Regions from separate parts of the Enterobacter sp. C3_dUdeg genome, predicted to be linked through region 3. Evidence: predicted binding sites of a transcription regulator. Region 3 holds the regulator's gene; each other region holds the start of a gene.
What was found. The regulator CRP, encoded in region 3, controls carbon source genes, mostly activating them, when cyclic AMP is high. The targets are predictions, from matches to a motif close to ATGTGANNNNNNTCACAT.
Positions count from the first base shown of each region.

Region 1: the regulator CRP is predicted to act here: its motif matches at 2,431-2,448, upstream of AC27FC_RS00105 (YfcZ/YiiS family protein).
Region 2: the regulator CRP is predicted to act here: its motif matches at 2,632-2,649, upstream of focA (formate transporter FocA).
Region 4: the regulator CRP is predicted to act here: its motif matches at 4,640-4,657, upstream of deoC (deoxyribose-phosphate aldolase).

Region 1 is NZ_BAAKFX010000001.1:20,379-28,264, forward strand. Features, by position in the region: gene mlaA (phospholipid-binding lipoprotein MlaA) at 101-853, shown strand; gene fadL (long-chain fatty acid transporter FadL) at 898-2,181, opposite strand; gene AC27FC_RS00105 (YfcZ/YiiS family protein) at 2,554-2,838, shown strand; gene fadI (acetyl-CoA C-acyltransferase FadI) at 3,117-4,427, shown strand; gene fadJ (fatty acid oxidation complex subunit alpha FadJ) at 4,427-6,574, shown strand; gene sixA (phosphohistidine phosphatase SixA) at 6,784-7,269, shown strand; gene smrB (endonuclease SmrB) at 7,316-7,867, opposite strand.
Region 2 is NZ_BAAKFX010000004.1:131,707-139,592, reverse strand. Features, by position in the region: gene pflB (formate C-acetyltransferase) at 1-1,664, opposite strand, end outside; gene focA (formate transporter FocA) at 1,716-2,573, opposite strand; gene ycaO (30S ribosomal protein S12 methylthiotransferase accessory factor YcaO) at 2,980-4,740, opposite strand; gene AC27FC_RS12730 (DUF421 domain-containing protein) at 4,868-5,560, shown strand; gene serC (3-phosphoserine/phosphohydroxythreonine transaminase) at 5,723-6,811, shown strand; gene aroA (3-phosphoshikimate 1-carboxyvinyltransferase) at 6,881-7,886, shown strand, end outside.
Region 3 is NZ_BAAKFX010000005.1:37,886-45,771, reverse strand. Features, by position in the region: gene argD (bifunctional acetylornithine/succinyldiaminopimelate transaminase) at 1-443, shown strand, start outside; gene AC27FC_RS14040 (YccS/YhfK family putative transporter) at 440-2,527, opposite strand; gene crp (cAMP-activated global transcriptional regulator CRP) at 2,585-3,217, opposite strand; gene AC27FC_RS14030 (OsmC family protein) at 3,529-3,933, shown strand; gene AC27FC_RS14025 (phosphoribulokinase) at 4,000-4,869, opposite strand; gene AC27FC_RS14020 (YheU family protein) at 4,900-5,118, opposite strand; gene AC27FC_RS14015 (hydrolase) at 5,115-6,137, opposite strand; gene AC27FC_RS14010 (ABC transporter ATP-binding protein) at 6,250-7,886, opposite strand, start outside.
Region 4 is NZ_BAAKFX010000003.1:219,056-226,941, forward strand. Features, by position in the region: gene lplA (lipoate--protein ligase) at 1-111, shown strand, start outside; gene deoD (purine-nucleoside phosphorylase) at 173-895, opposite strand; gene deoB (phosphopentomutase) at 1,021-2,244, opposite strand; gene deoA (thymidine phosphorylase) at 2,298-3,620, opposite strand; gene deoC (deoxyribose-phosphate aldolase) at 3,730-4,509, opposite strand; gene AC27FC_RS11045 (YjjI family glycine radical enzyme) at 4,772-6,319, shown strand; gene AC27FC_RS11050 (YjjW family glycine radical enzyme activase) at 6,294-7,154, shown strand; gene AC27FC_RS11055 (TatD family hydrolase) at 7,149-7,886, opposite strand, start outside.

The DNA.
Region 1 (7,886 bases), on a different contig from region 3:
AAACGTGCTGTTACAATCGCTTGCACGTTTACAGACGGAGCGTCAACGGCTCCGTTACGGATGGCAATCAACGATAGCCATACTGAACAGGGAGATATTTATGAAACTTCGGCTGTCGGCGCTTGCGCTTGGCGCGACGATGCTTGTGGGCTGCGCCAGCTCCGGTGAGCAAACGGGACGCTCCGATCCTCTCGAAGGATTTAACCGCTCAATGTATAGCTTCAACTACAACGTACTGGACCCGTATGTGGTTCGTCCGGTGGCAGTAGCATGGCGCGATTATGTTCCACAACCTGCGCGTAACGGGTTAAGTAACTTTACCAGCAACCTCGAAGAGCCTGCGGTAATGGTGAACTACTTCCTGCAGGGCGACCCGTATCAGGGGATGGTCCACTTTACCCGCTTCTTCCTGAACTCCATTCTGGGGATGGGTGGCTTTATTGATGTTGCAGGTATGGCTAACCAGAAACTGCAGCGTGAACAACCGCACCGTTTCGGCAGCACGATGGGACACTATGGCGTCGGGTATGGTCCGTACGTGCATTTACCGTTCTACGGTAGTTTCACCCTCCGTGATGATGGCGGCGATATGGTGGATACGCTGTATCCGGTTCTGTCGTGGCTGACCTGGCCGCTGTCGGTGGGTAAATGGACGGTGGAAGGGATTGAAACCCGCGCGCAACTGCTCGACTCCGATGGTCTGCTGCGCCAGTCTTCTGACCCGTACATTATGGTGCGTGAAGCGTACTTCCAGAATCATGACTTTATTGCCAACGGCGGCAAGCTGAAGCCGGAAGAGAATCCAAACGCGAAGGCGATCGAAAACGAACTAAAAGATATCGATTCGGAGTAAATAAAAAAGGTGAGCAATGCTCACCTTTTTTGATTCCAGCGCGATTAGAACGCGTAGTTGAAGTTCGTACCGAACAGCCAGGCTTTACCTTCAGAGGTAAACTCGTACGGACCTTCCTTGAACGTCACTTTCTGACCGTGCATATAAGATACGCCCGCATCGATGGATGCATTCTCGTTCAACGCATAGGTCGCGCCAGCACTTAACCAGAAGCGGTCCTGATCCGGAATGGAAATGGAACGTTTATCTGCCGGAACCGGGCTGTCGTCAAATGCGATACCGGAGCGGAAAGTCCAGTTCTTATCGTAGTAGTAGGTGGTACCCAACGCTATACGATAGGCGTCGTGGAAGCTTTCGTCCTTATAGAACAGCGTTTGACCATTGGTACCGGTCGCTTTCAGCTCCTGGAACTGACTCCAGCTGGTATAGGCCAGGCTATAGTGAATAGCCCACTGTGGCGCAACGCGGTTGTAACCGGAGACTTCCCACATTTCTGGCAAATGCAGTGACAGTGAACCTGGAACGGTCTGGTTGGACGTTCCCCAAGGAATGGTGGTGCCCGCACCTGGAACCAGATTGTTCACAGGCGTCAGGATACCGCTCTTGTAATCGCCGTCGAAGTCAATTTTCACTTCGGAACGATAGGTCAGGCCCCAACGGTTGTTTTTATCCAGCTCGTACAGGATACCGGCGTTCCAGCCATAGCCCCACTCATCACCTTCAAGACTGGCAATTTTATTGCTGTTTTTAGGCAGGCGAGCGGTCTGTTCCCCGGAATAACGTTCGATCTTCGCATCGGCGTAGACGGCATCAAAGCCCAGGCCAAAACTCCAGTTATCGTTCAGGCGATACGCACCGCTCAGGTTGAGGTTCAGCGTAGTAAGGTCTGTTTTACCGCCGTATTCACCAGCCGGGTAGTTGTTATTGAACTCGGTAGCCAGGCCGTAGTTAGACGTTACCGATGCACCCCAGCCAAACTGTTCGTTGATAGGTGCAACGAAGTGCAGGTTTGGGATCCATGCTGTTGGGGCAATATTGTCTGCTTTAAGGCTCGCACCCGTGTAAGGCGACTTACCAGAAACGTTGACATCAGGATCGATATAAACCGCACCGGCAGAAAAAGTCGGACGATCGAACATCATGATCAACGCGGGGTTACGACTCGCGTTACCCGCATCATCAGCGATAGCGCCTTCCCCGGAATACGCACGGCCAAGGCCAGAGGAAGAAAATTCGTTTAACTGAAAGCCCGCTGACCAGGCGGAAGTGGAGACGAGTGCCACTGCGACTGCCAGCGCAGTCTTGTTGAACAGGGTTTTCTGGCTCATGACCATAACCTCATTGAGTTATTTTTATTCAATAATTGTTACATACCGTAACAGGAGCGCGAAGTGTAGGGTCTGAGGTATGACAGACAAATCAGACCAGTGGCCAGAGTATAGGTCTGACCAGCCGGAATGTTGCAAGTTTGTTTATTAATATTTTCAAACATGTTTCGTGAAACGAGATCTGGTTGGCAAAATTGTGACCATCACGACTCACCCAAAAGGGTGGTTTTTGTTTTAGATCATTTTTTAGTGTGATATTGGTCACTTCTCCGATTTTGCGCCATTAACGGCTGGAGAGCGCCCGCGCCGGGGCGTAAAATATCAGCATCGTGTCTATCTCGCGCGCTGCGCGAATACAGAGGAAATTGAGCTATGAGTAAATGCAGTGCTGATGAAACCCCGGTTTGCTGCTGTATGGATGTTGGGACCATCATGGACAACACCGATTGCACCGCCTCTTACAGCCGTGTATTCACCAACCGTGCCGAAGCGGAAGAGACCCTGACTGCGCTGAGCAAGCGTGCGCGTGACGTTGAATCCGATCCGTGTGAAATCAAGTCTACCTTTACCGAAGTGGAAGGCGGCGTGAAGCTGGACATCGACTTTATCTTCGCCTGCGAAGCAGAAACGCTGATTTTCCAGCTGGGCCTGCGTTAATCTCTGCGGCCTGATGCCCTCACCCCCAGCCCTCTCCCACGGGAGAGGGTGCAAACACTAAAAACGGTAACCTGTGGGTTACCGTTTTGCTTTTTCCTTGCGCACCCGGCAACAAACCGCACAAATGCCTCTGCCATGCAGGGGCATTTTCTTTTTCTTCTCTGTGTTTTAGCTCGCACTTTTTCGTTTCCCCGATTGGCTGAATGTAAAAAAATGGTTAAGACTATTATCAGGTCAGACCACTTTATGTTTGCGAAAATTTTTTACAGGGGAGTGTTATGAGTCAGGCATTACCGCTTATTACCCGTCAGGGCGATCGCATTGCCATAGTCAGTGGATTGCGCACGCCATTTGCGCGTCAGGCAACGGCGTTTCATGGCATACCGGCCGTCGACCTGGGGAAAATGGTAGTGGGGGAGATGCTGGCTCGCAGCGAAATTCCGCCTGAGGTCATCGAACAGCTGGTATTCGGTCAGGTCGTGCAGATGCCTGAAGCCCCCAATATTGCGCGTGAAATCGTCCTCGGTACCGGGATGAACGTGCATACCGATGCCTACAGCGTCAGCCGCGCCTGCGCAACCAGCTTTCAGGCTGTGGCTAACGTCGCTGAAAGCCTGATGGCGGGCACTATTCGCGCCGGGATTGCGGGTGGAGCGGACTCCTCTTCGGTGCTGCCAATTGGGGTCAGTAAAAAGCTGGCGCGCATCCTGGTGGATGCCAATAAAGCCCGCACGACGGGTCAGAAACTCAAACTCTTCTCGCGTTTACGCCTGCGCGATCTCATGCCTGTACCACCTGCCGTCGCGGAATACTCCACCGGCCTGCGCATGGGCGATACCGCCGAGCAGATGGCAAAAACGTACGGCATTACGCGTGAACAGCAGGATGCCCTGGCGCATCGTTCACATCAGCTTGCGGCAAAAGCCTGGTCGGAAGGCAAGCTGGCCGACGAGGTCATGACCGCCTATATTCCCCCCTACCGTGAACCGCTTGCGGAAGATAACAATATTCGCGGCACCTCAACGCTGGCGGATTACGCCAAACTGCGCCCGGCGTTTGACCGCAAACACGGCACGGTGACGGCGGCGAACAGTACGCCGCTGACGGATGGTGCCGCCGCCGTGATCCTGATGACCGAATCCCGCGCGAAGGAGCTGGGCATCACTCCCCTGGGCTATCTACGCAGCTATGCCTTCACCGCAATTGATGTCTGGCAGGACATGCTGTTAGGTCCGGCGTGGTCCACGCCGCTGGCGCTGGAGCGTGCGGGGCTGACGCTGGCTGATTTAACCCTGATCGATATGCACGAAGCGTTTGCCGCGCAAACCCTGGCAAACGTACAGCTGCTGGCAAGCGAGCGTTTCGCGCGCGATGTGCTGGGCCGCGCCCATGCCACAGGCGAAGTGGATCAAAGTAAATTCAACGTGCTGGGCGGCTCTATCGCCTACGGTCATCCATTTGCCGCCACAGGGGCGAGGATGATCACGCAAACTTTACATGAACTCCGTCGCCGTGGCGGCGGGTTTGGCCTCGTTACCGCCTGTGCGGCGGGTGGCCTTGGCGCAGCAATGGTTCTGGAGGCTGAATAATGGATATGCCATCTGCATTTAATCTGACGGTTCGCCTCGATAACGTGGCCGTTATCACGATCGATGTGCCTGATGAAAAGATGAATACCCTGAAGGCCGAATTTGGTGTTCAGGTGCGCGCGATGCTAAAGCAGATCCGCGACAACAAAGCGATTCGTGGTCTGGTCTTTATCTCTGCCAAGCCGGATAACTTTATCGCCGGCGCGGATATCAACATGATCGCCCGGGCGCAAAGCGCTCTGGAAGCCGAAGAGCTTGCGCGTCAGGGCCAGCAGGTCATGGCGGAGATCAACGGTCTGCCGATCCCGGTCATTGCCGCGATCCACGGTGCCTGTCTGGGCGGCGGGCTTGAGCTGGCGCTGGCCTGTCACAGCCGGATTTGCACCGACGATGCGAAAACGATTCTGGGTCTGCCGGAAGTGCAGCTGGGCCTGCTGCCTGGCTCCGGCGGAACGCAACGGCTGCCGCGCCTGGTGGGCGTAAGCACGGCGCTGGAGATGATCTTAACCGGTAAACAGCTGCGTGCCCGCCAGGCGCTGAAAGCCGGTCTGGTCGATGACGTCGTGCCGCAGTCCATTTTGCTGGAGGCCGCCGTTGAGCTTGCGCTGAAAGGGCGTCAGGCAAAACGTCCTCTGCCGGTACGTGAGCGCGTGCTGGCCGGCCCGCTGGGAAGAACGCTCCTGTTCAACATGGTGGGCAAAAAGACCGAACAAAAAACCAAAGGCAATTACCCGGCGGCAAAGCGGATCCTCGAAGTGATCGAGACCGGGCTGTCGCAGGGAAGCAGCAGCGGCTATGCCGCGGAGGCCAAAGCCTTTGGCGAACTGGCGATGACGCCGCAGTCGCAGGCGCTGCGCAGCATCTTCTTCGCCAGCACGGAAGTGAAAAAAGATCCGGGCAGCGAGGCGCAGCCCGCTCCGCTGCGTGCGATTGGCGTACTGGGTGGGGGGCTCATGGGTGGCGGAATTTCTTTTGTTACCGCCAGCAAAGGCAAATTGCCTGTACGAATCAAAGACATTAATCCTAAGGGGATCAATCACGCGCTACAGTACAGCTGGCAGAACCTTGATCAAAAGGTCAAGCGCCGCCATATCAAGGCAAGCGAGCGCGACAAAACCCTGGCGATGATCTCCGGTACGACGGATTACAGCGGTTTTGCTCACCGCGATCTGGTGATTGAAGCCGTGTTTGAAGATCTGGCGCTTAAGCAGCAGATGGTGGCAGACGTTGAGCAACATTGCGCCCCGCATACCATTTTTGCCTCCAATACGTCGTCATTGCCGATTGGCGATATCGCGGCGAAAGCCGCGCGTCCTGAGCAGGTGATTGGGCTGCACTTCTTTAGCCCGGTTGAAAAAATGCCGCTGGTGGAAGTTATTCCGCACGCGACTACCAGTCCGCAAACTGTTGCCACCGTGGTGAAGCTGGCGAAAAAACAGGGCAAAACCCCGATTGTGGTAGCGGACAAAGCTGGCTTCTACGTCAACCGCATTCTGGCTCCCTACATTAATGAAGCAATGCGGTTGCTGACGGAAGGGGAGAAGATTGAGCACGTCGACGAGGCGCTGGTAAAGTTTGGTTTCCCCGTTGGCCCAATCCAACTTTTGGATGAGGTGGGAATAGACACCGGCACTAAAATTATACCAGTGCTGGAAGCTGCATATGGCGATCGTTTTAGCCCACCTGCAAACATTGTTTCTGCGATTTTGAAGGACGATCGCAAAGGCAGAAAAAATGAACGCGGTTTCTATCTTTACGGCGCGAAAGGGCGTAAAAGCAGGAAACAGGTCGACCCTTCGGTATATGGACTCATTTCGACCACAGGTCAGGGAAAACTGTCCGCCGTTCAGTGCGCTGAGCGCTGCGTGATGATGATGCTCAATGAAGCGGCGCGCTGCTTTGATGAGCAGGTGATTAAGAGTGCACGCGATGGTGACATCGGCGCGGTATTTGGCATTGGTTTCCCGCCGTTCCTTGGCGGCCCGTTCCGTTACATGGATACGCTCGGCGCGGGTGAAGTGGTTGCTATCCTGCAACGTCTGGCTTCGCAATATGGTCCACGGTTTACGCCGTGTGACGAATTATTGCAGATGGCGGAACGCGGCCAGACATTTTGGCCTGCAAGGGAAACTGTCCTCGTAAGCTGAGGTCAAAGAAGGGTAAATCCTGAAGTGAATGGACCTGTTCTGGCGATTTTGTAAACAGAGATTGACTATACTTACGCCATTGAGGTAAAAAACAGCGTTTCATTCACCGAATGGATCAGGCACAATGCCCGGCCATCGGGTTTTCTACCTCTTAGCATTTATCGCGGGTAGTTAACGCCGGTGATTCTGGTTAACAAAAGCGGTGCAATATGCAAGTTTTTATCATGCGTCACGGCGACGCGGCACTCGATGCCGCCAGTGACTCAGTACGTCCTTTGACCGTCTGTGGCTGCGACGAATCTCGTCTGATGGCGACCTGGCTTAACGGTCAAAAAGTGGACATCGAACGCGTTCTGGTGAGTCCGTTCCTGCGTGCAGAACAGACGCTGGATGTGGTAGGGGAGTGTATGAACCTGCCGACCAGTGTAGATGTTCTCCCTGAACTCACCCCGTGTGGCGATGTAGGCCTTGTCAGCGCTTATCTTCAGGCGCTGTGCAATGAAGGTGTCGCTTCCGCGCTGGTCATTTCCCACCTGCCACTGGTTGGCTATCTGGTATCTGAGCTGTGCCCGGGCGAAACCCCGCCGATGTTCACGACATCCGCCATTGCCAATGTTTCTCTCGACGAAACGGGCAAAGGTGTCTTCAACTGGCAAATGAGTCCGTGCAACCTGAAGATGGCAAAAGCTATCTGACGTGACGTGCGATATGGCGGGGTGCAATGTGCTTCCCGCCATTCTGTCAGGGCAACTCTGGCGGCTGCCACTCTTCCACTTCAATCAACACCAGCAACGCGGCATCTCCGCCGTACTCTTTCGGTGCCTGATGAAAAGCCATGACGTGTGGGTGCTGAGCCAGCCACAGCGGCGTCTGTTGCTTGAGGATATGTTTACCGTGGCCGTGCATCACGCAGGCGCAAAAAACATGTTCACGGCGACAGGCGGCGATCAACGCCCCCAGCTCTTGTTTCGCCTGCATCTGCGTTAAACCGTGCAGATCGAGAAACAGCTCCGGCGAATAATCCCCGCGGCGTAATTTTTTCAGCTCAAAATGGCTGACGTCTTCGCGTACGTACTTCACAGCCCCTTGCGTGTTGAGCAGCGGCTGAAATTCATCTGAAAAATAGTGGCTGTTATCGGCCTGCTCCTGCAGAAGACGCTTGACCGGTACTTCGCTGATTTTTTTACGCAGCGGGCGATGGACGATGGTGTCCTGCGTGATTTTACGCGTCCCGGTCATCAGCTGACGGAAGAGCGCCTGATCCTCCTCGCTGAGCGATGTTTTCTTTTTCATTCGTCATTCTCATCTCGTA
Region 2 (7,886 bases), on a different contig from region 3:
GCCAGGCCGTCTTCGTCACGAATTGGTTTAACTTTCGCATATTTGATTGCAGACAGGGAGTCAGCAGCAACGGACAGACCAGCGATACCACACGCCATGGTGCGGATAACGTCACGGTCGTGCAGCGCCATCAGAGAGGCTTCGTAGCTGTACTTGTCGTGCATGTAGTGGATTACGTTCAGCGCAGTGACATACTGTTTAGCCAGCCAGTCCATGAAGTGATCCATACGTTCCATCACTTCGTCGAAGTTCAGAACGTCGCCTTTGATCGGCTCAGACTTAGGACCAACCTGCATTTTCAGTTTTTCATCAACGCCGCCGTTGATTGCGTACAGCATGGTTTTCGCCAGGTTTGCACGCGCACCGAAGAACTGCATTTGTTTACCAACAACCATTGGGCTTACGCAGCAAGCGATAGCGTAATCGTCGTTGTTGAAGTCCGGACGCATCAGGTCATCGTTCTCGTACTGCAGAGAAGAGGTATCGATGGACACTTTAGCGGCGAATTTCTTGAAGTTCAGAGGCAGTTTTTCAGACCACAGAACGGTGATGTTCGGCTCCGGAGAAGGACCCATGGTGTAAAGGGTGTTCAGGAAGCGGAAGCTGTTTTTGGTTACCAGAGTACGGCCGTCAACGCCCATACCACCGATTGATTCTGTTGCCCAGATTGGGTCACCAGAGAACAGCTCATCGTATTCAGGAGTACGCAGGAAGCGAACCATACGCAGTTTCATGACCAGGTGGTCAATCATTTCCTGAGCGTCTTGCTCGGTGATTTTGCCTGCTTTGATGTCGCGTTCGATGTACGCATCCAGGAAGGTGGATACGCGACCGAAGGACATTGCTGCACCGTTCTGAGACTTAACAGCGGCCAGGTAGCCGAAGTAGGTCCACTGGATAGCTTCCTGAGCGTTGGTAGCCGGACCAGAGATATCGCAGCCATATTTTGCTGCCATCTCTTTGATCTGACCCAGCGCGCGGTGCTGTTCAGCGATTTCTTCACGCAGACGGATAGTCGCTTCCAGGTTTACGCCGTTTTCCAGATCGGACTGCAGGGAAACAAACTGCGCGTACTTGTCTTTCATCAGGAAGTCGATACCGTACAGCGCAACGCGACGGTAGTCACCGATGATACGGCCACGGCCATACGCATCTGGCAGACCAGTCAGAACGCCAGATTTACGGCAGTTCAGAATGTCTTTGGTGTAAACATCGAATACGCCCTGGTTGTGGGTTTTGCGGTATTCGGTGAAGATTTTTTTCAGCATTGGGTCCAGCTCGCGGTTATACGCTTTGCAGGAACCTTCAACCATTTTGATACCACCGAACGGGATGATTGCGCGTTTCAGTGGTGCTTCAGTCTGCAGACCAACGATTTTCTCAAGGGCTTTGTTGATGTAGCCAGCATCGTGAGAAGTGATGGTGGAAGCAACGGAGGTGTCAAAATCAACTGGCGCGTGAGTGCGGTTTTCCAGTTTAACGCCTTCCATTACGCTGTCCCACAGCTTGGTGGTCGCGTCAGTTGCGCCAGCCAGGAAGGATTCGTCACCTTCATACGGGGTATAGTTTTTCTGAATGAAGTCACGTACGTTTACTTCATTCTGCCAGTCACCTTTCGCAAAACCTTCCCAGGCTGTGGCTAACTTTTCATTAAGCTCGGACATGTAACACCTACCTTCTTAAGTGGATTTTTTATTTACTGCCTGAGAAAACCATCAATGATGATCGTCGCCACGCAGGTAAATGACCCAGTATGTCAACCCAACTAACAGACCCCCACCGATAATGTTCCCGATAGTGACAGGGATCAGGTTATCAGTAATGAAATTCATAATAGTCAGGTGAGAGAAACTTTCCGGGGATGAACCAACTGCGGTCCAGAACTCCGGGCTTGCAAAGTCGCGGATGACAATGCCCATTGGGATCATGAACATATTCGCGATACTGTGCTCAAAGCCGCTGGCAACAAACATCGCAACCGGCAGAACCATAATTAAGGCTTTGTCCATCAGGCTACGACCCGAGTAGCTCATCCATACAGCCAGGCAGACCATCAGGTTAGCGAGGATGCCGAGAGCAACGGCTTCGATAAATGTGTGGTGCATTTTGTGGTCGGCGGTTTGCAGGACGTTAAGGCCCCAGCCACCGTTGGCGGTCATGTACTCGCCAGAAAGCCACATCAACAAAACAAAGAGCAGACAGCCAACCAGGTTACCCACGTAGACGTTAAGCCAGTTGCGTGCCAGCTGACCCCAGGTAATTCTTCCGCTGGCCTTTGCCACGACAATCAGCACCGTTGAGGTGAAGAGGTCGGCGCCGCAGATGACGCAGAGAATCAGACCCAGTGAGAAGCAAATGCCGCCAATCAGTTTGGCCATGCCGAAAGGCATTCCGGCAGTACCGGTGGTGGCGGTGATGTAGAAGACGAAAGCGATAGAGATGAACACACCAGCCGTGATCGCCAGATAGAACGTCTTCATCGGGTGTTTCGTTGCTTTATAGACACCCGCTTCTTCGGCAACTTTGGCCATCGCAGCAGGGAGTAAAAGATCAAAAGGGTTGTCAGCTTTCACACTAACTCTCTCTTTATTAAGTCGGCGACGAGATACTAACAAAGCATTATAGAAGAGAAATTGATATAGATCATATCTCGCCTGGCTTATAGGCCCGCAGTGTGTATGGTTTTACAGCAAATGCGGAGTAAGTATTTGATTATCCGTATAAAAATAAATTTTAAAAGTTATGAAAAGAGTTGAATTTTTTCGTTCAGCCACCTCTGACACAGTTAATTAATATGGAGTATTTACCATAAAAAGTAACAGTAAAGCCCAGGTAAATATTATTATATTTACCCATGTTTAACTTTATTATTACAATCAACAGTCATTGCCGAAGAAAATAAAAAACGGGGCAATGAAATTGCCCCGTAATATAGCCCAGACGATTGAATACGCCTACAGCTGGTAATGTTATGTGCGCTTATTTTGACCAGTAAGCGGCTTTTGCTTTCTGCAGTTTTTCGTAGGCCTTCAGCAGCGACTGATGCGCCGGGAAGGCTTTCAGATCGCTATCAACAGCCTGCAGGCCATAGAACGGCTCTTCGCCGCTCAGGGCTGCACTGGCTGCTTCTACGGCCTCAGCTCCGTACATCCGCACGAAAGCATTCAGGTATTGCAGCGGCTCGCGATCCTCTTCCTGGGCCAGCAGCAGCAGGGTTTGCAGGCAGCGGTAATAATTGGTGCGCTCGGCAGAGAAGACCGACTGGTTGAATTCCATGGTCCACTCGGTCCAGGCCAGGGCCTGATCCAAATCGCCACCCGCCAGGGCCAGCATCGCTTTCAGCTCACCGATGCGCAGGGTATACCAGCCGTTGTCTTTACCGGTCGCCAGGCCCAGCAGTTCGCGTACGCGGGTAAAGTCATCGTGGCCTTCTTCGTCCAGCTGGGCGATCAGGTTCAGATAATCTTCTTTCTCCCACTCGCTGCCCGGCAGAGCCAGCAGCGTTTCGCGCAGGTGCGCGCCCATGCTGTTATTGGCCAGCCACAGATCTTCAGCCGGGTAGATGTCGGACATGCCCGGAACGATAATGCGGCACGCGTAGACGCCAAGATGTTCGTAGTCGGCAATGTAGACTTCCCGATCTTCCGCGTTGAAGATGGCCATCAGCGTGGCGAACTCTTCTTCCGTGGTCCCGGCAAAGCTCCAGTCCACGAACGGATAGTCGGCGTCCTGCTTGAACATATCCCAGGAAATTAAACCGCTGGAGTCGATGAAATGGGTTTCAAGGTTGGTATGCTCGGCCACTTCTTCATCGTCAAACGTTGGCGGGGTGAAGACGTCGAGATCTTTCAGGCTACGGCCCTGCAGCAGCTCGGTAACGGTACGCTCCAGCGCCACGCCGAAGTCAGGGTGCGCGCCGAATGAGGCGAAGCAGGTACCGTTGGTCGGGTTAAACAGCACGACGCAGATAACCGGATACTTACCGCCCAGCGAGCCGTCATAGGCAAAGATTGGGAAACCTTCGGCTTCCAGCTTGGCGATGGACTCCACTACGCCCGGGTAGCGCGCCAGCACGTCTGCCGGAATTTCAGGCAGGCTGATGGATTCGGCAATAATGCGGTTTTTGATGTGACGCTCGAAGACTTCAGACAGACCCTGCACGCGCGCTTCATTGCGGGTGTTACCGGCGGACATGCCGTTGGATACATACAGGTTGCCGACGATGTTCATCGGGATATAGACGGTCTGCTCGTCAGACTGACGGGTAAAGGGCAGGGCGCAAATACCGCGATCGTCGTTTCCGGACTGCAGATCGATCAGCATGCTGGCGGTCATTTCGCTGTCTGGATCGTAGAAGGCACGCAGGCGCGCGTCGAGAATACCTTCCGGCAGCTCGTCATCTTCGGTCAGCGGGAACCATTTTTCATTTGGATAGTGAACGAACGGGCCGTTAGCGATGGTTTCGCCCAGCCAGAAGTCAGCGAAGAAATAGTTGGTGGACAGACGCTCAAAATACTCACCCAGCGCAGAGGCCAGTGCCGCTTTTTTTGTCGCGCCTTTACCGTTGGTAAAGCACAGGGCACAGTCTTTATCGCGAATATGCACGGACCAGACGTGAGGTACCGGATTGAGCCAGGAGGCTTCTTCGATGTTAAAACCCAGGTCGGTCAGTTTCTGTTGGAAGCGAGCGATGGAATCTTCCAGAGCGGCGTCTTTGCCGGGGATAAACGTTTGAGTCATGGCGTTCACTTTTATCGTACGTAAAGCGCGCAATGATACGGGTTTTGCGTGACGGGTGCTATCTTCGGCGAAAATAAAAGGCTGGGCTATGCTTAGTGGCAGTAACTGACTGTTAAGGCATAGAAAAATGAAAGCATTTGATCTCCAGCGGATGGCGTTTGATAAAGTTCCTCCTGAATTTCTGGGCGAAGTGGCGCTGCGCAGCCTGTATACCTTCGTCCTCGTCTTCCTGTTTCTTAAAATCACCGGCCGCCGAGGCGTGCGGCAGATGTCGCTCTTTGAGGTGTTGATCATCCTGACGCTGGGCTCGGCGGCGGGTGACGTCGCCTTTTATGACGACGTGCCGATGGTGCCGGTGTTTATCGTTTTTGTCTCACTGGCGCTACTTTACCGTCTTGTCATGTGGCTGATGTCGAAAAGCGAAAAGCTGGAAGATCTGCTTGAAGGGAAGCCGGTCGTGATCGTCGAGGACGGACAGCTGGCCTGGGAAAATGTACAAAGCGCCAATATGACCGAGTTTGAGTTCTTTATGGAGCTTCGCCTGAACAGCGTTGAACAGCTCGGGCAGGTGCGTCTGGCGATCATGGAAACCAACGGGCAGATCAGCGTCTATTACTATTCTGACGACGAGGTGAAGCCGGGACTGTGTATCCTGCCGGATATGCTCATTGAGCGTTTCAGAACCGTACCGGAATCAGGCGAGTATGCTTGCGTAAGATGTAGCCATGTTGTCGCGATGCAGCCGGGGGATCGTCAATTATGCCCCCGCTGTGCAAATCCGGAATGGACGAAGGTTAGCCGGGCCAAACGCATCACCTGACAGCCATTTTGTCGGTTTTGTCCTGGCGAGGCGGCAGATTGTTTTGTGTGACGCGGGGCACATTTCGCGGGTCATAAGTTTTAGACATTGCGGCGCGTGTCACTGAATGATAAAACCGATATCCACAGTTATAACTTATGGCTTTTAGCGTGGTGAGGGGAAATGGCTCAAGTCTTTAATTTCAGTTCAGGTCCGGCAATGTTACCGGCAGACGTGCTTAAACAGGCTCAACAGGAACTCTGTGACTGGAACGGTCTCGGTACGTCGGTGATGGAAATCAGCCACCGTGGTAAAGAGTTTATTCAGGTGGCGGAAGAGGCAGAAAAGGATTTTCGCGATCTGCTGAATATTCCCTCGAACTACAAAGTATTGTTCTGTCACGGCGGTGGACGCGGCCAGTTTGCAGGCGTTCCGCTGAATATTCTCGGTGATAAAACGACGGCTGACTACGTTGACGCAGGTTACTGGGCGGCAAGCGCGGTTAAAGAAGCGCATAAATACTGCACGCCGAATGTTATCGACGCCAAAGTGACCGTTGACGGTCTGCGCGCCGTGAAGCCAATGAGCGAGTGGCAGCTTTCCGATAACGCAGCGTATCTGCACTACTGCCCGAACGAAACCATTGACGGGATTGCCATCGACGAGACGCCAAACTTCGGTAGCGATGTCGTGGTTGCCGCCGACTTCTCCTCCACCATTCTGTCTGCGCCAATTGATGTCAGCCGCTACGGCGTTATCTATGCGGGCGCGCAGAAAAATATCGGCCCGGCCGGTTTGACTATCGTCGTTGTGCGTGAAGACCTGCTGGGTAAAGCACATAAATCCTGTCCTTCGATTCTCGATTACACCGTGCTGAACGATAACGATTCGATGTTCAACACCCCACCAACGTTTGCCTGGTATCTCTCCGGCCTGGTCTTCAAATGGCTGAAGCAAAACGGCGGCGTGGCGCAGATGGACAAGGTCAATCAGCAGAAAGCTGAACTGCTGTATGGCGTGATCGACAAGAGCGATTTCTACCGCAACGATGTGGCGAAAGCGAACCGTTCCCGCATGAACGTGCCGTTCCAGTTGGCGGACAGCAGCCTGGACAAAGTATTCCTGGAAGAGTCCTTCGCGGCAGGTCTGCATGCGCTCAAAGGTCACCGTGTCGTTGGCGGCATGCGTGCCTCCATCTATAACGCGATGCCGCTGGAAGGCGTTAAAGCCCTGACGGATTTCATGATCGACTTCGAACGTCGTCACGGTTAATTTGCTGTTTTTCACCCCCGCAGCGTCCCTGCGGGGTTTTTATTATGTTGAGTTGAGAGTTTAGTTTTCATGGAATCCCTGACGTTACAACCTATCGCGCGGGTAGATGGCACCATTAATCTGCCTGGTTCAAAAAGTGTCTCGAACCGCGCTTTGCTGCTGGCAGCTCTGGCAAACGGCACCACCGTCCTCACAAACCTGCTGGACAGCGATGACGTGCGCCATATGCTCAATGCGCTGAAAGCGTTGGGCGTTCATTACACTCTCTCCGACGATCGTACCCGCTGCGAAGTGACCGGCAACGGCGGCGCGCTGCGTTCGGGCGAAGAGCTTGAGCTGTTTCTGGGCAACGCGGGTACCGCGATGCGCCCGCTGGCGGCGGCCCTGTGCCTGGGGAGCAACAACATCGTGCTGACCGGCGAGCCGCGCATGAAGGAGCGTCCGATTGGTCACCTGGTGGACGCCCTGCGTCAGGGCGGCGCGCAGATTGAGTATCTGGAGCAGGAAAACTATCCGCCACTGCGTCTGCGCGGCGGTTTTACCGGCGGTCACGTCGAGGTTGACGGCAGCGTTTCCAGCCAGTTCCTGACGGCACTGCTGATGACCGCGCCGCTGGCACCGCAGGATACGGTTATCACCATTAAAGGTGAGCTGGTCTCCAAACCGTACATTGATATCACGCTGCACCTGATGAAAACCTTCGGCGTTGAGGTGGAAAATCAGTCTTATCAGCGCTTCGTGGTGCGCGGGGCGCAGCAGTACCAGTCTCCGGGCAACTACCTGGTTGAAGGGGATGCGTCATCCGCGTCTTACTTCCTGGCTGCGGGGGCGATTAAAGGCGGCACGGTAAAAGTGACCGGTATTGGCCGTAACAGCGTGCAGGGCGACATCCGTTTTGCGGACGTGCTGGAAAAAATGGGTGCCATTGTCACCTGGGGCGATGACTTCATCTCCTGTACCCACGGCGAGCTGAACGCCATCGACATGGACATGAACCATATCCCGGATGCGGCGATGACCATTGCCACGGCGGCGCTGTTTGCCAAAGGCACGACCACGCTGCGTAATATCTACA
Region 3 (7,886 bases):
GTTTCCCGGTGAGTGCGGTACTGACGACGCAGGAGATCGCCTCCGCGTTCCACGTCGGTTCTCACGGTTCCACCTACGGCGGTAACCCGCTGGCGAGTGCCGTGGCGGGTGCCGCATTCGACATTATCAACACGCCGGAGGTGTTGAACGCCGTGAGCGCGAAGCGCGAGCTGTTCGTAAAACACCTGCAAAAGATTGATGAACAGTACGATGTGTTCAGCGAAATTCGCGGGATGGGGCTGTTGATTGGCGCCGAGCTGAAGCCGCAGTACAAAGGCCGGGCGCGCGACTTCCTGCACGCCGCCGCCCACGAAGGGGTGATGGTGCTTAATGCCGGGCCTGACGTGATGCGCTTTGCGCCGTCGCTGGTGGTAGAAGACAAAGACATCGAAGACGGTTTAACCCGCTTTGCCGCAGCGGTCGAGAAGATCGTAAAAGGCTAATACTCGGTTCGCTTTAGCCGGCGCGTTAACCAAATGCCGTGATGCGGACGCTGACGCCATGCCACCGACGAAATGGTGTGCATGGTGTTCAGATGCCCCAGAACGCGCTGTAAATGCTGCTCCAGGGTGCTCATTGGCCCGTGGGTCAACGTCTCCGGCGCTTCCAGAATGTTTGAGTCGCCCGACTCGCCCGGCGCGTCATACTCCAGACGCTGCTGGCACCTCTGCAACGCAATTTCACACGACTGCAAATAGCGCTGCGCCAGATCCGGCGTCAGCATCGTGTGCTCGCGCGCCAGCGTGGTCATGGCGTTAATGTGCTCGACGATAAACTGGCTGTGCGTCACCCAGAGCTTCATGTCTGCCAGATAGTGCGAGTTAAAGCCCGGCTCCTGCATCGCCTGGTTGAGCGAGTTAAACAGGGCGTTGTGCGCCTGGTTGACCTTCATCCGCTGATAGGCCAGCGGGGAGGGCTGCGGATCGTCGCTCAGGATCAGGCGAATAGCCTGCTGGTCGGCTTCCAGCGCGTCGTGGGCGTTCTGCCTCAGCAGCCCGCTCTGCCACTGCGGCCACAGCCAGACCATGCCGCCAAAGGCAATCAGGCAGCCGATCAGGGTATCAATCAGTCTGGCGACAATAAACTGTTCGCCATTGAGCGTGAGCAACTGCAGCGTATATACCGCCGTCACCGTAAAGCCCACCATCGCCCAGCCGTAGTTTTTGCGGATAATCAGGTAGCTCACCAGCGTAATCGCCAGCATCCCTGCCAGGGTATAGCCTTCCGGCACGTGGAAGTGCAGCGTCACGCCTGCAATGATCAGCCCGGCCAGCGTTCCGCCAGCCCGATGCAGAATACGCACCCGCGTGGCGCCGTAGCCGTTCTGGGTGACAAACAGCACGGTCATTAAGATCCAGTAGGGTTTCGGCAGGTGCAGCGCCATACCCATCAGGCTGGCGGTACTGAGCATCACGCTGATCCTTGCGGCGTTGCGCAGAGCGGACGATTTAAGAGAAAGATAGCTTTTGAGCGCGGGCAATAGCGGAAGCCGTTTTTGCTTATCCGCCATCAGGTCGCGGGGATAAAGCGGGCGCTGCGTGCGCAACACGCGGGCGATGCGGCTGAAGTGCCAGGCGGCAAACTGGCCGACCGGGTTATCGGGATGCTGGCGGGCGATTTTCTCCAGCGCGCCCAGCTGCTTGTCCATGTTAAAGCGCGTCGGGTAACGGTGATAGAGAATATCATCGGCCAGCACGCGCAGGCGTGCCGAGACGGTCTGCGCGTTCCAGCGGATCACCGCTTCGGCGTGGCTGCGCTCGACCAGCTTTTGCACCTCCTGCGGGTGGTGAAGGCTTACGGAGATATGCTCCTGTAGATCCAGCCCGACCTGGAAGGTGCGCAGCAGCCGCTTGTACTCGTGGTTCTTGTTGGCGGCGAGCATATGCAGCTGCTGATAGCACTGGCTTATGAGATCCACCACCTTCTGCTGGCGCGTCAGCAGCGGCGGTAAGGATTTTTCCGGGTCGGTATGCTGGGTGAGCAGGGTGTATTTGGCTTCGCAGTAATCCGCAAGCTGCACATAGAGCAGGCTCAGGGATTCACGCAGCGGCTGCTCACGCCACAGCCAGAACCAAAACCAGTTAAACAGCCAGTACCATAATGTCCCCAAGGCGTAGATCAGCAGCGGCTCCCACACCGGCATGTTCCCGGCGAGGCTCAGCGTGAAAATGGCCGCAATCAGCGAGGCGGGAAGCAGGCGAGCGTGCAGCGAACTGATTTCCGCCGTGACGCCAAGGGTCATCGCAAGTACGGTCAGGATCAGCGGCAGCGGGATATCCCGGGCAAGCAGGAGTTGTACGGCGAGGCTACAGCCCGCAAACAGGCAGCCACCAACGATCAGGCGTTTGAAAAAACGCTTATGCGGCGTGTCCAGACCGGCGATGTTGCAGCAGGCGGGCACGAGGGAAAACAGCAGGCCTTGTTGAAGATGTCCGAGGATCAGGCCTATGGCCACAGGAAGACACAACACCAGCGTTTGTCGCAGTGCGTAGTTAACTTCCGGGTGATAGATCAGCCTGCGCCACATGGGGAGTAGAGACAAAAACGGCGTGACACCTTGCGATGGCACGCCGTTTAAGCGGAATTAACGCGTTCCGTAGACCACGATGGTTTTACCGTGGGCGGAGATCAGGTTTTGATCTTCCAGCATTTTCAGGATACGGCCCACTGTTTCACGGGAGCAGCCGACGATCTGACCAATTTCCTGACGGGTAATTTTAATTTGCATGCCGTCCGGGTGGGTCATGGCGTCTGGCTGTTTCGCCAGGTTCAACAGGGTTTGTGCGATACGGCCGGTAACGTCCAGGAAGGCGAGGTTACCCACTTTCTCTGACGTGACCTGCAGACGGCGCGCCATCTGGGAAGAAAGACGCATCAGGATGTCAGGGTTAACCTGAATCAGCTGACGGAACTTCTTGTAAGAAATTTCAGCCACTTCACATGCTGTCTTTGCTCGAACCCAGGCGCTACGTTCCTGGCCCTCTTCAAACAGGCCCAGTTCACCGATGAAATCGCCCTGGTTCAGATAAGAAAGGATCATCTCTTTCCCTTCTTCATCTTTGATCAGCACTGCCACCGAGCCTTTAACGATGTAATACAACGTTTCCGCTTTTTCACCCTGGTGAATCAGCGTGCTCTTCGATGGGTACTTATGAATGTGGCAATGAGACAAGAACCATTCGAGAGTCGGGTCTGTTTGCGGTTTGCCAAGCACCATGCGCTGTTATCCTCTGTTATAAGCTGTCACCAGAGTCATCAGATGCATCCGGACTCTGGGGTTGCAATCGAATTCTTACCCATACCCTGGGAAGTCGGCTACCGTAACGTTTCGCAGCCAGTAAAGTTTGATGTCCTCTGCATACACGTGTAACGTCAATGTATTACTGTAGCATCCTGAGTGTTTTAGCATAGCTTTCGCCGCGTGTCTCCTGGTGTCTCGCTTCAGCATGATGCAGGTCGCCTTCCATTGCGATAAATGTAACGCACGCGTAATCTGTCACCAAAAATGCAACGTTGGAGTTAATGAATATGCAAGCGCGCGTGAAATGGGTTGAAGGTTTAACGTTCCTGGGCGAGTCCGCGTCAGGACACCAGATTTTGATGGACGGTAACTCCGGCGATAAAGCACCCAGCCCAATGGAAATGGTGCTGATGGCGGCAGGCGGATGCAGCGCAATTGATGTGGTGTCGATTCTGCAAAAAGGACGTCATGACGTGACGGATTGTGAGGTTAAACTCACGTCAGAGCGTCGCGAAGAGGCGCCACGCCTGTTCACCCATATTAACCTGCACTTTGTGGTCACCGGTAAAGAGCTGAAAGACGCGGCGGTCTCGCGTGCGGTGGACCTGTCTGCGGAGAAGTACTGCTCGGTGGCGTTAATGCTGGAGAAAGCGGTAAAAATCACGCATTCGTATGAAGTGATCGAGGCGTGATTGATGGGGCATCGTGCGTGTTGATGCCCTCACCCTAACCCTCTCCCACAGGGAGAGGGAACATGCTCACGCGATCTGCTTCCCTTCCATCAGTCGCTCCACCAGCGGCGTCATGATGAGCTCCATCGCCAGCCCCATTTTTCCGCCCGGCACGACTAACGTATTCATGTGTGAAATAAACGAGCCCTGCAGCATTGCCAGCAGCCAGGGGTAATCAATGCCTTCGAGATTGCGGAAATGGATCACCACAAAGCTCTCGTCCAGCGACGGGATGCTTTTAGCGGCAAACGGATTCGAGGTATCCACCGTCGGCACGCGCTGGAAGTTGATATGGGTGCGGGAGAACTGCGGCGTCAGGAAGTTAATGTAATCCTCCATGGAGCGCACCACGGAGTCCATCACCGCCTCTCGCGAATGGCCGCGCTCGCTCATGTCGCGCGTCAGCTTCTGGATCCACTCCAGGTTAACGATAGGGACCACGCCGACCAGCAGATCCACGTGGCGCGCCACGTCGTGTTGAGGCGTGACCACGCCGCCGTGCAATCCTTCGTAAAAGAGGACGTCGGTGGGTTCCGGCAGCGGCTGCCACGGGGTAAAGGTTCCCGGCACCTGATTCCAGGGTACGGCTTCATCATAGGTGTGCAGATACTTGCGGGACTGCCCTTTGCCGCTCTTACCGTACTCTATAAAGGTTTGTTCCAGCAGGCCGAAGTCATTGGCCTCCGGGCCGAAGTAGCTGATGTGTTTACCCGAATCGCGCGCCTTACGAATGGCCATGTCCATCTCCGGACGCGTGTAGCGGTGAAAGCTGTCGCCTTCGACCTCCGCCGCACGGAGATTCAGCTGGGCGAAAATCTTGCGAAATGCGAGGCTGGTGGTGGTGGTTCCCGCACCACTCGACCCCGTAACGGCAATAACCGGGTGTCTGGCAGACATAGCAACTCCCTGACTGAAAAGGGTGGAAGATCAGCCGTGAAACGCGTTGCGGGGCATGATATTGACCGTCTCATGCAGTTCTGACCACACCAGCACCACGTCGCCGCTTTTCAGCTGGCGCTTAACATCGTTGACCTTTTGCTCAAGCGAGCGTTCCTGTTCACCATAATCGGTGCCTTCGCGTAATACAAAGCTTTCAATCAGATTATCGAGCGTTTCGGGAGCCAGATCCTGCCAGGGAATAATCATTTTGCACCGTCCAGATAAGGGGTCAGCCAGTCAGGAATTCGCGCCTCAAGCCACATTTTCGGGCGGCGCAGCGTGCCGCCGATAAACCCGACGTGGCCGCCATGCTCGGTCAACTGATAGTGAACGTTGTCGGGCAGGAATTCCTGAGCGGGGATCGAGTGATGATCCATAAATGGGTCATCTTTGGCATGAATAATCAGCGTTGGCTGCGTGATCTTGCTGAGCAGCGGCATGGCGCTGCACTGACGATAATAGTCAATCGCATCGGCGAAGCCGTGGATTTTCGCGGTGATCAGGTCGTCGAACTCGCGGATACGACGCACCTTTTTCAGCTGGCGCAGGCTTACCGGCAGGGTATCCGGGTAGGCCTTCAGCTTACGCGCCGCGTTGGCCTTCAGCAGGTTGAGCAGGTAGCGCTGATAGACGCGGGAAAAGCCTTTATCCATGTGGTAGCTACACTGCTCAAGCATAAACGGCGCGGAGACAATGACGGCGGCATCCAGCGGTACGCTTTCACCCTCTTTGGCCAGCAGACAGGCCAGCATATTGCCGCCCAGCGAGTAGCCCACGGCGGCCGTTGGCACGGTGCCATAATTTTCCCGCAGCCAGTGTAAAAAACACGTTCCGTCTTCGGTTTCACCCGAGTGATAAATGCGTTTCTGACGATTCGGTTCACCGCTGCAGCCGCGAAAATGCATCACCACGCCGAGCCAGCCGCGCGCTTTTGCCGCCTCAATTAGCCCATGCGCATACGGGCTGTGCAGGCTGCCTTCCAGACCGTGGAAAACCACCAGACGCGGCTTATGGCGAGCCTGTTCAGGCGCTTCGCTCCAGGCGAGATCCAGAAAGTCACCGTCTGGCAGGTCAAGCCGTTGCCAGTGCGGGGTGAACTGAACCTTGCGGCGGATCAGTCGCGGCAGCATGGTCTGCAAATGCGGATTGGCCACGCCGCGCATAGGCACGAACTCAGTGCTGTCTTCGGCCGCAATGTCGAAGTCTGATGGAATGATTTGGGTCATAAGCGCGATGCTGATTCTTGTCGGAAATTTACGATACTTTCCGAATTGTACCCCGTTTAAGCTGGATTTCCGAACCCGGTACGGATTCTGCTCTTCAAACGGGGTAAATAAGTCAGTCAGCCTGCAGCATCGCTTCCAGCTGTTCCTGCGCGTCGAGCCACGCCATCTCGCACTCTTCGAGACTGGATTTGGTCTTCGCCTGGGTTTGCAGGCAGTCGGTCAGCTCAGCCTTGCGGCTCTGGTCATACAGGCCGCTATCGCCGAGCTTCTCTTCAACGATAGCCAGCGTGGCGTTGAGTTTTTCCATCTCTTTTTCGAGACGGGTAATCTCTTTACGCAGGGGCTGCGTCTGGGTGCGCAGCTCCGCTTCACGGCGCTTCTGATCTTTACGCGCCTGCGCGCTGTTGGCGTTGTCTTTCGCTGACTCTTCCGGCTGGTTTTCCTGCTTCTGCACGTCCGTCAGCCACTGCTGATAGTCTTCCAGATCGCCGTCGAACGGTTCGACTTTGCCGCCGTGCACTAAATAGAGATCGTCCGTGGTGGAGCGGATCAGGTGACGGTCGTGCGAAACCACCACCAGCGCGCCTTCGAACTCAATCAGCGCTTCGGTCAGCGCCTGACGCATGTCGAGATCCAGGTGGTTGGTCGGTTCATCGAGCAGCAGCAGGTTCGGACGCTGCCAGACGATCAGCGCCAGCACCAGACGGGCCTTTTCGCCGCCGGAGAAACGCTCGGTGTTTTCAGTCACCTTATCGCCCTGGAAGCCGAAGCCGCCGAGATAGTCGCGCAGCTTCTGCTCCATCTCCTGCGGCGCAAGACGCGCGAGGTGCTGAATCGGCGATTCATCCGCGCGTAAAAATTCCAGCTGATGCTGGGCGAAGTAACCCAGTTTGATGCCCTTCGCCAGGCCGATTTCGCCGCTGACCGGGTTAAGCTCGCCCGCCAGCAGTTTGATCAGCGTCGATTTACCGGCGCCGTTACGCCCCAGCAGGCCAATGCGGGAACCCGGCACCAGGTTGAGCTTGATGGAGTCGAGAATAATGCGGTCGGCATAGCCCGCGCTGACCTTCTCCATCTTCAGCAGCGGGTTCGGCAGGCTTTCCGGCTCGCGGAAGCTGAAGTGGAACGGGTTATCCACGTGCGCCGGGGCAATCATCTCCATGCGTTCCAGCATCTTGATGCGGCTCTGGGCCTGCTTGGCTTTTGAGGCTTTGGCCTTAAAGCGATCCACAAAGCTCTGCAGGTGCGCCACGCGCTGCTGCTGGCTTTCATACATGGACTGCTGCTGGGCGAGACGCGTCGCGCGCTGGCGCTCGAAGGAGCTGTAGTTGCCGGTGTACTCGAACATCGTTTGCTGTTCGATATGAATAATTTTATCCACCACCGGGTCAAGGAAGTCGCGGTCGTGGGAGATCAGAATCAGAGTGCCCTGATAGCTCTTGAGCCACTTCTCCAGCCAAATAACCGCATCGAGATCGAGGTGGTTGGTCGGTTCGTCGAGCAACAGCAGGTCAGAGCGGCAGATCAGCGCCTGCGCCAGGTTGAGGCGCATACGCCAGCCGCCGGAGAAGTCGCTGACCGGGCGTTCCAGCTGTTCGTTGCTGAAGCCCAGGCCGTGCAGCAGGCTGGAGGCGCGGGAGCGAATGGTCCACGCGTCGATGGCGTCCAGCTTGCCATGAACGGTGGCGATGGCGTGACCGTCGTTGCGCTCGTTAGCAGAATGAAGTTCCGCTTCGAGCTTACGGTATT
Region 4 (7,886 bases), on a different contig from region 3:
TACAGGGCGGATATGCTGCAGCAGGAATGCGACGCGTTGATCGGGGATTTTCCGGAGCAGGAAAAAGAGCTGCGGGAGCTGTCGGCGTGGATTGCACAGGCCGTGCGCTAGGTACTGTCTGGTGCCCTCACCCCGGCCCTCTCCCGCAGGGAGAGGGAGGGAAGAGACAGAATTACTCTTTATCGCCCAGCAGAACGGATTCCAGCGCGATTTTGATCATGTCGTTGAAGGTGGTCTGGCGCTCGGCAGCAGTGGTCTGCTCGTGGGTACGGATGTGGTCAGACACGGTGCAGATGGTCAGCGCTTTCGCACCAAACTCAGCCGCGACGCCGTAGATACCCGCCGCTTCCATTTCCACGCCCAGGATGCCGTATTTTTCCATCACGTCGAACATCTCGCCGCCGTCCGGGGCATAGAACAGGTCAGCAGAGAAGATGTTACCCACGCGCGCTTCAACGCCCAGCGCTTTTGCCGCGTCAACCGCGTCACGCACCATGCCGAAGTCAGCAATCGCCGCGAAGTCATGGTCTTTGAAACGCATGCGGTTAACTTTGGAATCGGTGCAGGCACCCATACCGATAACGATGTCGCGCAGCTTAACGTCCATACGGACCGCGCCGCAGGAGCCAACGCGGATGATTTTCTTCACGCCGAAGTCGGTGATCAGCTCTTTGGTGTAGATAGAGCAGGATGGGATACCCATGCCGTGGCCCATAACGGAAATTTTGCGGCCTTTATAGGTACCGGTGAAGCCCAGCATGCCGCGAACGTTGTTCACTTCACGCACGTCTTCCAGGAAGGTTTCTGCAATGTGCTTCGCGCGCAGCGGGTCGCCCGGCATCAATACGACGTCAGCGAAATCACCCATTTCTGCGTTAATGTGAGGAGTTGCCATCTTCAGTTCCTTTTACATTGTTGTTTTTGCCGGGTGGCGGCTACGCCTGACCCGGCCTACATTCTGTTCTCCCTCTCCTTGTGGGAGAGGGTCGGGGTGAGGGCATCAGGCCGCACCCAATCCGTTTAGAACATGGCCTTGCCATATTCCATGTCAGACGTACCAAAGTATTTCGCCAGGGTCTGGCCGATGTCCGCGAAGGTTTCACGGTGACCGAGCGAGCCCGGCTTCACTTTCGGGCCGTACACCAGCACCGGAATGTGCTCACGGGTGTGGTCGGTACCGGTCCAGGTTGGGTCACAGCCGTGGTCCGCGGTCAGAATCAGAATGTCATCTTCACCCACCAGCTCCATCAGCTCCGGCAGACGGCGGTCGAACAGCTCAAGACCCGCTGCATAGCCCGCAACGTCGCGACGGTGGCCCCAGGAGGAGTCGAAGTCCACGAAGTTGGTGAAGACGATAGTCTTGTCGCCCGCTTCTTTCATCTCTTTGATGGTGGCATCGAACAGCGCATCCAGACCGGTGGCTTTCACTTTTTTGGTGATGCCGCAGTTGGCGTAGATATCTGCGATTTTACCCACGGACACCACGTGGCCGTCTTTCTCTTCAACCAGCTTCTGCAGTACGGTCGGTGCCGGTGGCTCAACGGCCAGGTCATGACGGTTACCGGTACGCTGGAAGTTACCCGCTTTGTCGCCCACAAACGGACGCGCGATCACACGGCCAATGTTGTAGCCGCCTTCGGTCAGCTCTTCACGGGCGATTTCGCACAGCTCGTAGAGTTTATCCAGACCGTAGGTCTCTTCATGGCACGCAATCTGGAACACGGAGTCAGCAGAGGTGTAGAAAATCGGCTTGCCGGTTTTCATGTGCTCTTCGCCGAGCTGATCCAGAATCACGGTACCGGAAGAGTGGCAGTTACCGAGGTAGCCCGGCAGGTTGGCACGCTTCACCAGCTTATCGAGCAGCTCCTGCGGGAAGCTGTTTTCGTGATCGGAGAAATAACCCCAGTCGAACAGCACCGGCACACCGGCGATTTCCCAGTGGCCAGACGGGGTGTCTTTACCGGAGGAGAGCTCGTGAGCCCAGGCGTAGGCGCCCACGACTTCCGCGTTGCCGTCCATACCGGCTGCGATTTTACCGGTAGAACCTTCATGCGCTTTCACCAGACCAAGGCGGGTCAGGTTAGGTAGAGTCAGAGGGCCTTTACGACCGTTGTCCGCTTCGCCTTTTGCACAGGCTTCCGCGATATGGCCCATGGTATCGGAACCCACGTCACCAAAACGTTCTGCATCTTCGGTTGCGCCGATGCCGAATGAGTCCAGCACCATAATAAATGCACGTTTCATAATTGTTCTCCGTACGTAGTGCTTCAAAAATTATCGATCAGATCAGTATACCGCTATTCGGTGATACGGCGATAGACAGTCGGTGTGGTTTCCGGCGCTTTATCGTCAAGCGTAATTGCCGCTTTCACCGCTTTAGCCGCTTCCTGCCAGCTGGCTTCGTCTTTCGCGTGGATCACCGCAAGCGGACGTTGACCGTCAACGCTGTCGCCCAGACGGGCCATATCGGTAAAGCCGACGCTGTAATCAATGGTGTCTGACGCCTGACGACGGCCGCCGCCCATCGAGACCACCGCCATACCCAGCGCACGGGTGTCCATTGCAGAGACATACCCTTCGCTATCGGCATACACCGCTTTGCTAAGCGTCGCGGTTGGCAGGTATTTCGCGTAGTTTTCGACGAAATCGGTCGGGCCTTTCTGGGCTGCAACCATGCGGCCGAAAATATCCGCCGCTTTGCCGTTATCCAGCACCGCCTGCAGTTTCGCGCGCGCTTCCGCATCATCTTTGGCCAGCTTGCCGGAGATTAACATCTCAACGCACAGCGCCATGGTGACGTCGAACAGACGCGGGTTGCGGTATTCACCGGTGAGGAACTGTACCGCTTCACGCACTTCGACGGCGTTACCGGCGCTGGACGCCAGCACCTGGTTCATGTCGGTGAGCAGCGCGGTGGTGCGCACGCCCGCGCCGTTGGAGACGCCAACGATCGCTTCGGCAAGCGCAGCAGAAAGTTCATAGGTCGGCATAAAGGCGCCGCTGCCGACCTTCACGTCCATCACCAGCGCGTCCAGCCCTTCTGCCAGTTTCTTCGCCAGGATAGAGGCGGTGATCAGCGGGATGGAGTCAACGGTCGCGGTGATGTCGCGGGTCGCGTAGAAACGCTTGTCTGCCGGAGCAAGAGAGCTGGTCTGGCCGATAATCGCCACACCAACATCTTTAATAATGTCGCGGAAGCGGTTGTCGTCCGGGAAGATATCGAAGCCCGGAATGGCTTCCAGTTTGTCGAGCGTACCGCCGGTGTGGCCCAGGCCGCGCCCGGAGATCATCGGGATGTAACCGCCGCAGGCTGCAACCATTGGGCCGAGCATCAGAGACGTCACGTCACCCACGCCGCCGGTGGAGTGCTTATCCACAATCGGACCGTTAAGGTTGAGGCTTTTCCAGTCCAGAACGGTTCCTGAATCTCGCATCGCCATGGTCAGCGACACGCGCTCAGGCATCGACATATCGTGGAAGAAAATGGTCATCGCCAGAGCCGCAATCTGCCCTTCTGAGACGGTGTTATCACGAATGCCGTTGATGAAGAAGCGGATCTCTTCATCGCTTAATGCATGACCATCACGTTTTTTACGAATAATTTCTTGTGCGAGAAACACGGTAACCTCCATGCGGAATCGGGGGAGTTGTGGCGGGTGGCGCTACGCTTACCCGCCCTACGATCCTGTCGACCGGATGAGCGAAGCGTCATCCGGCATTGTCTGGCAATCAGTAGCTGCTTGCGCTCTTACCGTCGCCGTGACCCAGCGCTTTCAGCAGGCTGGCCAGCAGGCTGGACGCACCGAAGCGGTAGTGACGGGAATCGGCCCAGTCGGCGCCAAACAGTTCGTCGGCAATCGCCAGGAACTGCTGCGCGTCTTCAGCAGTACGCACGCCGCCCGCAGGTTTGAAACCAACGGTTTTGGATACGCCCATGTCGCGGATCACTTCCATCATGATGCGCGCGCTTTCCGGGGTCGCATTCACCGGCACTTTACCGGTAGAGGTTTTAATGAAATCCGCACCGGCTTTGATGGAGATTTCAGACGCCTTACGAATCAGCGCCTCTTCTTTCAGCTCGCCGGTTTCGATGATCACTTTCAGCAGCACATTTGCCGCCGCGCACGCGTCTTTACAGGCTTTCACCAGGTCAAAACCGACCTGCTCGTTGCCGGCGATCAGCGCACGGTACGGGAACACAACGTCAACTTCGTCTGCGCCGTAGGCAATCGCCGCGCGGGTTTCTGCCAGCGCAATCTCGATATCGTCGTTGCCATGCGGGAAGTTAGTTACGGTTGCAATACGCACGTCCGGCGTACCCTGCGCTTTCAGAGTCTTACGGGCAATCGGGATAAAGCGCGGGTAGATACAGATGGCTGCGGTGTTACCCACCGGCGTTTTCGCCTGATGGCACAGGGCGATGACTTTTTCATTGGTGTCGTCATCGTTCAGGGTGGTCAGGTCCATCAGTTTCAACGCGCGCAGGCTGCTTGCAGTTAAATCGGTCATAACATTCTCCAACGGCAGTGCCGTATAAATTTTACCTTGCGGGTCTGTGAGTATTCTAACATTCACCCGCATCCACACTTCGACATTCATCACAGTTAATGAAAACTGCATACAAATTTGCATTACTGTAATGAGATCTTCTTCAAACTTTAGCGCGTAAATTGCTGACTAAAGCAGCGATACCCCCTGTCGGATCAAAAGCCCCGACAGGCTGGCTTTCTACAATCCGTTCATCATCCGCAGAACACTCAAGGAAGCGACTATGCCCCACTCCAGCCCCGACGCCCTGCAACAACGTTGCCAGCACATTGTGACAAGCCCGGTGTTAACCCCGGAACAAAAACGTCATTTTCTGGCGCTGGAAGCGGAGAACAACCTGCCTTACCCGGCACTTCCTGAGGCCGCACGAGCCGCGCTGGACGAGGGGGTTATCTGCGACATGTTCGAAGGCCATGCGCCTTACAAACCCCGTTACGTTCTGCCGGATTACGCAAAATTTCTGGCTAACGGTTCAGAGTGGCTGGAGCTGGAAGGCGCGAAAGATCTCGACGACGCCCTCTCGCTGTTAACCATCCTCTACCATCATGTTCCGTCCGTCACATCGATGCCGGTCTATCTCGGTCAGCTTGATGCGATATTGACCCCACATGTTAGAATTCTAACACAAGAAGAGATCGATAGCCGAATAAAACGTTTCTGGCGCTATCTCGACCGTACGCTGCCGGATGCGTTTATGCACGCAAACATCGGGCCTGAAGATACGCCCGTCACGCGCGCCATTCTGCGTGCCGATGCAGAGCTGAAGCAGGTCGCGCCGAACCTGACCTTTATCTACGATCCCGATATCACCCCACATGATTTGCTGCTTGAGGTGGCGAAAAACATTTGTGAATGCAGCAAACCGCATATTTCTAATGGCCCGATGAATGATAAAATTTTCACAAAAGGCCGTTATGGTGTGGTGAGCTGTTACAACTCCCTGCCGCTTGCAGGCGGCGGCAGCACCCTGGTGCGCCTTAACCTCAAAGCCATTGCTGAACGCAGCGCATCCATTGACGACTTCTTCACCCGCACGCTCCCGCACTACTGCCAGCAGCAAATTGCCATCATCGATGCACGCTGCGGTTTCCTTTACGAGCAATCTGGCTTCTTTGAGAATAGCTTCCTGGTAAAAGAGGGGCTGATTGATGCGGAACGGTTTGTACCCATGTTTGGCATGTACGGCCTGGCGGAAGCGGTCAACGCGCTCTGTGAGAAAGCAGGAATAGCGGGACGCTACGGAAAGGATGAACAGGCCAACGCGCTGGGCTATCGCATCAGCGAGCAGCTCGCGGCGTTCGTTGAAAGCACGCCGGTGAAGCACGGCTGGAAGCATCGCGCGATGCTTCACGCGCAGTCGGGGATCAGTTCCGATTCGGGCACCACGCCGGGCGCGCGCCTGCCTTACGGCGACGAGCCGGATCCCATCAGCCATCTGCTGGCCGTTGCGCCGCATCACAAACACTATCACTCCGGAATCAGCGATATTCTCACCCTGGAGGAGACGGTCAAACGCAACCCGCAGGCGGTGGTTCAGCTTTGCCTGGGCGCGTTCAGGGCCGGTATGCGTGAATTTACCGCCAACGTAGCGGGTAACGATCTGGTCCGCGTGACCGGCTACATGGTTCGCTTGTCGGACCTGGAGAAATACCGGGAAGCCGGATCGCGCACCAATACCACGTGGCTGGGGGAAGAGGCCGCACGCAATACCCGTATTCTGGAACGTCAGCCGCGCGTGGTTAGCCATGAACAGCAGATGCGCTTTAGTTAGTCAGGTCATTCCTTTTTCCTGCGTGGACGGGCCGGGCAGCCGCCTGGCGCTGTTCCTGCAGGGCTGCAACCTGCGCTGTAAAACCTGCCACAACCCGTGGACGATCGGCCGCTGCAACGACTGCGGGGACTGCGTGCCCCACTGCCCGCACGACGCGCTGACGATTCAGGCCGGACGCGTCTGGTGGCAGGAGAATGACTGCCAGCAGTGCGACACCTGCCTGCATTTGTGCCAGCAGCAGGCAACGCCTATGGCGCACCGCTTCAGCGTGGAAGAGATCCTCACTCAGGTCCGCAAATCCGCACCGTTTATCGAAGGGATCACCGTCAGCGGCGGCGAAGCCACAACGCAATTGCCGTTTTTGATCGCCCTGTTCACCGCGATCAAAGCCGATCCCGCCCTGCGTCACCTCACCTGCCTGGTAGACAGCAACGGTCTGTTAAGCGAAACCGGCTGGCAAAAGCTGCTGCCGGTACTGGATGGCGCAATGCTGGATCTGAAGGCGTGGGGGAACGAGCATCACCGTTTCCTGACCGGACGCGAAAACCCGCAGATCAAGCAGAGCATCCGCTGGCTGGCAGATCGTCACCGTTTGACGGAACTCCGCCTGCTGGTGATTCCGGAGCTGTGTGATTATCTGGAACATCTCAAACCGCTAACGACCTTTATCCACGGGCTTGGAAATGTTCCGGTACGCATCAACGCATTTCATGCGCATGGCGTTTACGGTGAGGCTGCGTCGTGGCGCAGCGCCACGCCCGAGGACGTTGAACCGCTGGCGCGGGCGCTGGAAAAACAGAAGATAACGGTGATTCGTCCGGCACTTTACCTATAGCGTGATGCCAAATACCGAACGGGTATTTTCCAGCAGCGCATCGGCAATCACCTCTTCAGGCTCTTTTCGCAGTTCACACAGGGTGGTAAACACGCGCGCCGCCTGTTCCGGGCGATTCGGCTGGCCCTGAAAACCATTCAGCGGCATATCCGGCGCGTCGGTTTCCAGCAGAAGCGCCGACAGCGGCAGCTGGGCCATCACGTCACGGGTTTTACTGGCGCGCGGATAGGTAATGGTGCCACCGACGCCGATTTTATAGCCCAGCTCAATAAAACGCTGCGCCTGCTGCAGGCTGCCGGAGAAACCGTGTACGACGCCCCTGCGCGGCAGATCGATGCGTTTCAGGTGCATCGCCAGCTTATCGTGCGTGCGTCTCGAATGGAGGATCACCGGCAGATCGTGGCGCTTCGCCAGCCTGAGCTGCGCGTCGAGGATCGTCTGCTGGCGCTCAAACTGCGGATCCTCGCGATAAAGATCGAGGCCGATCTCACCGATGGCGACAAGTTTGTCTCCTGCGGTCTGCACGACCTCATCAAGCCTCTCAATGTGCTCATCAAGATGCCGTTCAATAACAATCGGATGCAGGCCGAGCGCGGCATAGAGCGCTGGGTGCCGCATGGAAAGATCCAACACCCGGGAAAAATAGGCCGCTTCCACTGCCGGCACAATGATGGCCTGAACCCCTGCCTCAGCCGCTTTCGCTATGCTTTGCGCTTCATCCCCCGTAAACGG